DNA from 2 places in the Bradyrhizobium sp. SYSU BS000235 genome. Region 1 is predicted to be linked to the other one. Evidence: riboswitches for the same ligand, from Rfam matches in the RefSeq annotation. Region 1 holds a riboswitch; the other holds the start of a gene.
The links. Region 1 has a riboswitch for cobalamin ahead of ACP0KA_RS12260 (ribonucleoside-diphosphate reductase subunit alpha). Riboswitches for the same ligand answer to the same signal wherever they lie in the genome.
Positions count from the first base shown of each region.

Region 2: linked by a shared signal. The riboswitch ahead of ACP0KA_RS17610 (TonB-dependent receptor plug domain-containing protein) and the one ahead of ACP0KA_RS12260 (ribonucleoside-diphosphate reductase subunit alpha) in region 1 are both predicted to bind cobalamin.

Region 1 is NZ_JBMHJM010000001.1:2,623,246-2,628,086, forward strand. Features, by position in the region: gene ACP0KA_RS12245 (caspase family protein) at 1-381, opposite strand, end outside; gene ACP0KA_RS12250 (mandelate racemase/muconate lactonizing enzyme family protein) at 725-1,894, shown strand; gene ACP0KA_RS12255 (hypothetical protein) at 1,989-2,600, shown strand; cobalamin riboswitch at 2,893-3,124, shown strand; gene ACP0KA_RS12260 (ribonucleoside-diphosphate reductase subunit alpha) at 3,235-4,841, shown strand, end outside.
Region 2 is NZ_JBMHJM010000001.1:3,777,531-3,782,371, reverse strand. Features, by position in the region: gene ACP0KA_RS17630 (serine hydrolase domain-containing protein) at 1-1,052, shown strand, start outside; gene ACP0KA_RS17625 (TspO/MBR family protein) at 1,224-1,709, opposite strand; gene ACP0KA_RS17620 (SemiSWEET family sugar transporter) at 1,706-1,987, opposite strand; gene ACP0KA_RS17615 (hypothetical protein) at 2,036-2,470, opposite strand; cobalamin riboswitch at 2,539-2,782, shown strand; gene ACP0KA_RS17610 (TonB-dependent receptor plug domain-containing protein) at 2,972-4,841, shown strand, end outside.

The sequences.
Region 1 (4,841 bases):
CTCGATATCGAAATCGCGCGCCAATTTGGCGTCGGCGGGAACAAGGTAGTTCGTCCCATCCACCTCGATGCCGTGACCCGCATAAAACACCACGGCGACATCGGCGTCCTGCGCCTTGTCCGAGAAATCGCCCACCGCCCGGCGCAAGGCGGCAATGCCGACATCGCGATAGGTTTCGACGACGTCAAAGCCTGCCTTTTTGAGCAGATTGGCCATGGCGCCTGCGTCGTTGGACGGGTTCGGCAGCTTGGCGACGTGTTCGTAAGAAGAGATGCCGAGCACCAGCGCAACGCGCTTGTCGGCATGGGCGGACGTCGCGGACAATTGCGCCACAGCCAGCAGCGCGCACACCACCAGGAAAGATCGCAGCGCTGTCAGCACCTTCAATTCTCCAAAAAATGCACTTTCTAAAAAACGTCCGGTGCGCTGTTTATCACACGCGCAGAGGCCCGGAAAAGAGGCGGAAGGTCGCAAAAAATAGTGTGGCGGTTCAGAAGTCCGCATCACTCGTGCGGCGAGTCCGGAATGCGGACTTCTGAACCAAAGCCACACTAGAACAATAGCTTGCTAGCGTCCTTCGATTCCGAAGTTCGCAGACGAATGTGCCGCGGAATGATGCGAACTTCGAAATCGGGACGCTAGCGGTTTCTCTTGAACTTTCCGGCCCGTGGCGTAGACATCGCCGACAGAAATCCAGCCGCCGGAACTCAGGAGAGCGTTGTCAATGTCCGTTCGTATCGTCGATGTTCGCGAAGTCACCAAGCCGATCTCGTCCCCCATCCGCAACGCGTATATCGACTTCACGAAGATGACGACGAGCCTGGTCGCGGTGGTGACCGACGTGGTGCGCGACGGCAAGCGGGTGGTCGGTTACGGCTTTAACTCGAACGGCCGTTACGGGCAGGGCGGATTGATCCGTGAAAGATTTGCGCCACGGCTCCTGGAGGCCGATCCGAAGACGCTCCTCGATTCCACCGGCGATAACATCGATCCCGACAAGGCGTGGGCCACGCTGATGTCGAATGAGAAGCCGGGCGGCCACGGCGAGCGCTCTGTTGCCGTTGGTACCCTCGACATGGCGATCTGGGATGCGGTTGCGAAGATCGCCGGCAAGCCGCTGTTTCGTCTGCTCGCGGAGCGTCACAAACGCGAGGCCAATCCGCGCGTGTTCGTCTACGCGGCCGGCGGCTACTATTATCCGGGCAAGGACCTTTCGATGTTGCGCGGTGAGATGCGCGGCTATCTCGATCGCGGCTACAACGTGGTGAAGATGAAAATCGGCGGCGCGCCGATCGCGGAAGATCGCGAGCGCATCGAAGCTGTGCTGAAGGAAATCGGCAGTCAGGCACAGCTCGCGGTGGATGCCAACGGCCGCTTCGATCTGGAAACCGCGATCGCTTACGCCAAGATGCTGCGAGAGTATCCGCTGTTCTGGTACGAGGAAGCCGGCGACCCGCTCGACTATCACCTGCAGGCTTCACTGGCAGAGTTTTATCCGGGCCCGATGGCCACTGGCGAAAATCTGTTCAGCCATCAGGATGCGCGTAACCTCATTCGCTACGGCGGCATGCGGCCGGATCGCGATTGGCTGCAGTTCGACTGCGCCTTGTCGTATGGCCTGTGTGAATATCTGCGCACGCTCGATGTGCTGAAGACCCACGGCTGGTCGCCCAGCCGCTGCATCCCGCACGGCGGTCACCAGATGTCGCTGAACATCGCGGCCGGTCTCGGTCTTGGCGGCAATGAAAGCTATCCGGATCTGTTCCAGCCTTACGGCGGCTTCCCGGATGGTGTGAAGGTCGAGAACGGTCACATCACCATGCCGGATCTTCCCGGCATCGGCTTCGAAGGTAAATCCGATCTCTATGCGGAGATGAAGGCGCTGGCGTCGTAACGGGCCTTCCGGCGGCTTTTGATTTTTCCGATCAGCCTTGAACTTCCGTCCGCGCTCGCTTGACCAAAAGAGCGAGCGGCGCGGAGGAGTGATCATGGAATATCTGTCACTGACGCGAGGGGGCATTGTTGGCTTTGCGCTCTTTGCCTTGAGTTGCACCGCGCAGGCTGAGCAGCCGAACAGTCCCTATGGTCCATTGGATCGCCTGCTCAAATCGAAAACCGACAGCCTGTGCTTTCGGCGCGACTACAATGCCGCTCATCTGAAGCGCCATTCGGGCCAGATGACGGAAACGATCATGCTGTCGTTTCGCGATGATGGTGTCCGGATTGCATTGAAGCAAAAAGACCGCAAAGCGCCGCGCTATATGTCGGCAAGTTGCAATTGGAGCGAGAGACGCAACGAGCGCTACCCGGAAAGCCACCCGATTCAAGCGTTCAGAAAAGACGCGGGCTACGATTGCATCGTCATTATGTCGCCGGGATCTGCGCAGGAAGGCGGAGTCGTCGTCATTGATCCGGCGAGTGATGGACAATCGCTGGTGCTTTATATTGAAGACTCGGTGGCGGTCCAGGACAGTCTCTCCGAGGATAGAAACGTCCTCACATTCAACCTCGGCCGCGAAGATCGGCAGTTTCGGCTCACCCGCACCGACGCCGCATCGTGCAAGCGGATGGACGATGGACTGGCATCCTTAGGTCTCTAAAGAAAGGCCCGGCTTTCAAACCGGGGCTTTCGAACGCAATACAACTACGTGCTGAAATGATCACCGGCCGTTGCCGCGGCAGCGACCGCCGGGACCGATGTGATACCCGCGCGGGCAGGCATGGGCTGCCGGATTGGCACAGTTTCTGCGGCAGCCGCCATAGAGGCCCCGATGCCAGCCGTTAGCCAGAACCGGTGACACTTCGTTAACGTCTGGGGTAGTCGTCCCCGCTGTCCACCGGTCTCCACCGAGAAAATCTCCGACGACCCATTGACGCGAATCGCGATCTCATACCAGATGTAGTCGTCACGGTTCTTCTGGGCACCAACACCCAGAAGCTAAGAGGGAAGCCGGTGAGCTGTCTGATCTTTCCGATCTGCAGCAATGCCGGAGCTGCCCCCGCAACTGTAACGGCGAGCATCAGCTCTTTTGAAACCACTGGACGACCCATCGGGGTGTATCCGGGAAGGTAGAGCGACGCGACGACCCGGAGCCAGGAGACCTGCCGTGACACCAGAAAACGTCCTCGGGCGGGGTGTCCCGGTGGTCGCCGCTGACGGCTGACATTCGGTCAGCCGCTTTCATGCAGCGTCCCCTCGGCCCAAGCCCCCTGATCCAAGAAGGGGTTTGCCGAATGTCTTTGTCAGTTGAGATTTCCAGTCACGGCCGTCAGGCGCCAGTCATCGCCGCGCGCGCGCCGGAGTTGCCGTTCTCCGCGCCGGCCTTCCACGTCATCCGCCGCAACGGCAGCGTCAGTGGCTTCGATGCCAGCAAGATCCAGATCGCGGTCACGCGTGCATTCCTTGCTGTCGAAGGCCAGGCAGCGGCCGCGTCGCGACGCGTGCATGAAGCCGTCGAAGAGATCACTGCGCAGGTGGTGGCGGCGTTGACCCGTCGCGTCGATGCGCAGCGCGCTCTGCATATCGAAGATATTCAGGACCAGGTCGAACTGGCGCTGATGCGCGGCGGCCATCACAAGGTGGCGCGCGCCTATGTGCTCTATCGCGAGGAACGCGCCAAGGCGCGCCGCGAATCTGCTGGACCCGAAGTCGCTGTTCCTGCCGCTCCGACTTTGAATGTGCGCGGCGTTGACGGCGTTCTGCGTCCGCTCGATGAAGCGCGGCTGCAGCGTGTGATTGCAGAGGCCTGTGAAGGCCTTGACGGCGTGGCGGTGGAGCCGGTTCTGGCCGAGGCCCGGCGCAATCTCTATGACGGCATGACGCTCGATGAGCTGTCGCAGGCGCAGGTGATGGCGGCGCGCACGCTGGTCGAGCAGGAGCCGAATTATTCCTACGTCAGCGCGCGCCTTTTGCTTGATGCATTGCGCCGTGAGGCGGTGTCGTTCGTCGAGAAGCGCGAGCAGCTTCCCAGCCAAGCGGAGATGACGTCGCAATATGCCGATTATTTCCAGACCTATGTCGGCCTGGGCATCGTGCACGAACTGCTGGATCCCGAGCTGCGTCGTTTCGATCTGGCGCGGCTGGCGGCGGCGTTGAAGCCCGAGCGCGATCTGCAATTCCAGTTCCTCGGCCTGCAGACGCTGTACGATCGCTACTTCCTGCATGTGCAGGGCACCCGCATCGAGCTGCCGCAGGCGTTCTTCATGCGTGTGGCAATGGGCCTTGCCCTGCGCGAAATCGATCGCGAGGCGCGTGCGATCGAGTTCTACGATCTGCTGTCGTCGTTCGATTTCATGGCCTCGACGCCGACGCTGTTCAATGCCGGCACCTTGCGCCCGCAGCTGTCGTCCTGCTTCCTGACCACGGTGCCGGACGATCTCGACGGCATCTTCAAGTCGATCAAGGACAACGCGCTGCTCGCGAAATATTCCGGCGGCCTCGGCAATGACTGGACCCGCGTGCGCGGCCTCGGCGCCCATATCAAGGGCACCAACGGCGAATCGCAAGGCGTGGTGCCGTTTCTGAAGGTGGCAAACGACACCGCGATTGCCGTCAACCAGGGCGGCAAGCGCAAGGGCGCGGTCTGCGCCTATCTTGAAACCTGGCACATCGATGTCGAGGAATTCCTCGATCTGCGCAAGAACACCGGCGACGACCGCCGCCGCACCCATGACATGAACACCGCCAACTGGGTGCCGGACTTGTTCATGCAGCGTGTCGAAGCCGATGGCACGTGGACGCTATTCTCACCGGATGAAACGCCGGATCTGCATGATCTTTACGGCAAGCCGTTTGCGAAGGCCTACCAAGCCTACGAGGCCAAGGCGGAGCGCGGCGAGAT
Region 2 (4,841 bases), 1.2 Mb from region 1:
CGGCGTCAAAGAATCCAACGCCGCTGGAACAAGACTTGTCCGAGATCGGACACGTGGCGTTCAACGGCGCGCAAGGTCCCACCACACTGCGCGAGGCGCTACGCAACACTTACACCAAAGGCTTCCTCGTGCTGCGGCGCGGGCGGATCGCCGCGGAATGGTATTCGCAGGGCATGGACGCGGCAACGCCGCACATCGTCTTCTCCGTCAGCAAATCGATCTGCGGTGCGCTCGGCGGCATTCTCACCGACAAAGGACTGTTGAATCCGAACCGCCCGGTCACTGATTACGTACCGGAAGTGTCAGCATCTGTTTACGGCGGCTGCACGGTGCGCCACCTGCTCGACATGTCTGTCGGCATCTCGTTCACGGAAGACTACAACGATCCGAACGGCGACGTGGCGCGTTATCGCCGCGCAGTGGGTTGGGATGCGCTCAAGCCGGGACAGGACGTCATGCCGCTGCGCGCGTTCCTCGCCACGCAGAAGGGAGATGGCAAGAAACACGGCGAAACGTTCCATTACGTGTCGACCAACACCGACATGCTCGGCTGGGTCTATGAGCGCGCGGCAGGCCGTGCCCTCTCCGATCTGCTCGGCGAATACCTCTGGACACCGCTGGGCGCAGAGACCGACGCCTACATTACGCTTGATTCGGAAGGCGCAATGCGGGCCGCCGGCGGCATCTGCGTCGGAGTGCGCGATCTCGGCCGCTTTGGCGAGATGATCCGGCAGCGCGGTGTCGCGAACGGCCGGCAGGTGGTGCCGGGCTGGTGGATCGACGACATCAACGACAACGGCGATCCTGAAGCATGGGCGCGCGGCGACTTCGCCGAGCTGTTCGCGGATGGGGTCTATCGCAGCAAATTCTATCAGATCGACAGAAAGCGGCGCACGCTCGCCTGCGTCGGCATCCACGGCCAGTGGGTCTTCATCGATCCAGTGAGTGAACTCGTGATCGTCCGCGTCGCGTCCGAGCCGGTCCCGCTCGAGGTCGAGAACGTCCGCGCGTGGCGGCGAGCATCCGAAGCCATCGCGCAGCATTTCTCATGAACTGAAATCGCTAGTGTTCCGGTTCTGACATTCGTATTACCTCGCAGCAGGCACTTTACGAATGTCAGAACCAAAGGAACACTAGCAAATATAAATCTAGTGCGGTTTTGGATCTGACGCTCGTATGATGGACCTGCAGTGAATACTGATACGAACGTCAGATCCACCGCACTAGCTGAAATCGTTCATGGCCACCACCCCGGCGTTGATCGTGGTCGCATAGCCGACCCAGATCAGATACGGCACCAATAGCCACGCCGAGGGGTGGTCCACGCGCGAGCTTGAGAGAATCGTCATCGCGATGGCGATCAGGAGAGCGACGATGATGGCGAGCGCCGTCTGGATGCCATGCCAGCCGAAGAACACCGGCGACCAGGCGGCGTTGAGCGCGAGCTGGAGAAAGAACCATCCCATCGCGATCAAGCGGGCACGCGATGGGGGCGCCCTGTCCCACAGCCGCCACAGGCTGACAGCCATCAGGATATAGAGAACAGTCCACACCACCGGGAAGGCAATCGGCGGCGGCGTCCAGGAAGGCTTCGCCAGTTCAGCGTACCAGGTCGGGATCTCAGGCCGCGTGGCGATCGACTGCAGGATGCCCACGCCCAGACACAGAATCAGGCACAGAACCAATCGCCCCGTCGATTTCAACGTCATGCCGCACCCTCTGCTGCACGCAGATCGCGAATCTTACAGACCAGCACCGCCCCCACAAGCGCAAGAGCGATGGTGTTTGCCACCACCACGACCCAATCGGGTTTGAGCAGGCCGTACACGATCCAGAGCAAAAGCCCGAGCCACAGCACGATCAGCATATTCAGTGAGAGGTCGCCGGTGGCGCCGCGGGGCCACGCCTTATAAAGCTGCGGAATATAGGCAAGGCTGGTCAGGCCCGCGGCGAACAACCCGATCGACGGCAAAACATAATCCGGCATGGCTCCCTAACAGCCGGCATGAGCCGTGGTTCCGTATGCGTCGCAGGCTCAGGGCGCCAGCTTTTCCATCTCCGGAAATGCCGCGTAGGTCGAGCCCGCGCAAATGTCGTCAACCTCCTCGATCATGCGATCGAGGCGGCCATCGATATACATCACCGCGCGCTCCTTCGGCGCCGTGTAGGAGCCGTCAGCCTTGCGCGTGCTGTAGCGAAGACATGTCACGTAGCGCAGCCGCCCGCCCACCTTGCGTTGGGCAGGTTGAGCGATGGCTCCATCGCGTACGCCGCGCGGATCGTTGATGTAGGTGCGCAGAAATGCGAGCAATTCGGACCGATAATTCGTGGGATAGGGCTGATTCTCGACGCCGCGATCGGCGGTATATGACAATCCGTCATTGCCGCCCGCCCACGCACAACCTGCCAGCGCGGCAGCCAACAGAAGCAATCCCATCTGCTTTGCGTATGTCACCGAATTGCAACTCATTGTGTGGAAGTCCAACGCCTTGGGTTTCTTGGACATTGTGGCATTGACAAGGCATGCTCCGGCAGATTGATTGCAGCTACGGCACAGGTGCCAGCGCAAGCTGGCGAATAGGGAATTCGGTGCCGCCGTGCAGTTGTTGGCAACATAACGCAAACACGACTTCACGGCCATTCCGAAGCTGCCCCCGCAACTGTCAGCGGTGAGCCGTTGTCCACAATGCCACTGAGCCACGGCCACGCGCCAAAAGCTTGGGAAGGCGGACAACGGCGATGATCCGTGAGCCAGGAGACCTGCCTGTACCGGTCATCCTTCCGTCGTACGGGGCGTGCGAAGGAGCGGTGTTCCGCAGCGGTGACTTGACGTAACTGTTGCGGAGGTTTGGCCAATGGCCCGCGTCCTCAGTCACGACGAGACATACGGCCGCGTTCGCGCGCCGCGCATCGTTGTGTCTGCGCGTGTTGTCACCGGCTCCGCGATTTCAAGCATCGGCGGGGCAACAACGTGACTTTTGTTTCGAAATATCTTTCCACCACGGCGCGGCTCGCGCTTCCACTCGCGGCATGTGTCGCAGGCGCGGCAGCATCGAGCTCTGCACTTGCACAAGAAGCAAATGCGCTTCCGACGGTTGAGGTGACATCGCCGACCCGTGTCCCGACACCGATCGGCCAGATTGCGAGCTCGGTGACAGTGATTACAGCCGCCGACATCGAGCGCGATCAGCGCCGCACCGTTGTCGACGCGCTCCAAGCTGTGCCCGGCCTCAACGTCGTGCAAAACGGTGGTCCCGGTGGTGTCACCGCAATCTTTATCCGCGGCACGAACTCAAATCATACGAAAGTCCTGCTCGACGGTATCGATGTCAGCGATCCAAGCAGCCCGAATGGCGCTGCCGACCTCGGCAACATGCTGACTGGAGATATCGAGCAGATCGAAGTCCTGCGCGGCCCGCAAAGCGGCCTTTACGGCTCCGATGCGATCGGAGGCGTGATCTCGATCACTACAAAGGCAGGAAAAGGTCCCGCCACTGTCCGGGCTCGGGTCGAAGGCGGCAGCTTCGGCACGATCAACAGCTCCGGCGGAGTCAGCGGCTCGCAAGGACCCGTCAGCTACAACTTCAACGTCGAACAACTCCACACATCGGGCGCACAGGTTACCCCCTTAGAGTTGCTGCCTCCCGGCCAACAGCGCTTCCCCAATCCTTACGATAACAAGACGTTCTCGACCAAGGTCGGTGTCGATGTTTCCGAGAATCTGGCTCTCAATTTCACGGGCCGGTACACGGAAGCGCTTCTTGGTTTTACCGGGTTTGGCCCATTCATGCCGGCATTTCCGTTCGGCGAGCCGGCAGACAAACAGAGCACGACAGCCTCCACGCAGCTCTTTACGCGTAGTGAAGCCGTCGTCACGGGATTTGACGGCCGCTTGAAAAACTATTTCGGCGCCAACTTTACCGAGCTGAGGCGCAACAATTTCGACCCCTACGGCCAGGACTTCACCACCTTCCTCCCGGCCCCCTTCTCCACTAACAACGGCGAACGCAATAAATACGACTGGCGCAGCGTTGCCACCTTCCTACCGGGCCAAACTCTTGTGACAGGCGCTGACTATGAGATCGAGCGCTTCAACTCGAATACAGTCCAGACCAAGGAAAACGGCAATCGTGGCGCCTATGTCGAACTCCAATCGCAGTTCGCTGATCGCTTCTTTGTGGTCAGCAATATTCGCGTCGATGACAACGACGCATTCGGCGATCATACGACTTATCGCATTGCGCCCGCCTTCATCGTGCCGGGGACTGAGACGAAGCTGAAGGCAACTTATGGCACCGGCTTCAAGGCGCCGACGCTGAGCCAGCTCTACGATACGTCTTTCGGCCTCGACAATCCGAACCTGAAGCCCGAGGAAAGCAGAGGCTATGATGTCGGATTCGAACAGCCGATAGCCAACGACCGTGTTCGTTTTGGTACCACCTACTTCAACAACGACATCACGAACCTGATCAACACGGCCGGAACCTTTCCAGCCCAAAAATACTTCAACGTTCAGGCCGCGAAGACCTCTGGTTTCGAAACTTTCGCCGCGATTACGTTCAACGAGCGTTTCAAGATTCGCTTCGATCACACCTACACGGATGCGGTTGATACTCAAACGGGCTTGGAGCTGACCCGCCGACCGCGCAACAAGATGAGCTACACGGCGATCTGGACGCCGATTGACGACCTGACGCTTTCGGCAACCGCGATCAGCTTCAGCAGCTTTCTCGACGTACCACGCTTTGGAGCCGTCAATGTGGTCACGCCGGGCTACACCATCGTCAATCTGGCCGCGAACTATAAAGTCGCTGAAGGGGTGACCGCGTTTGCGCGGATCG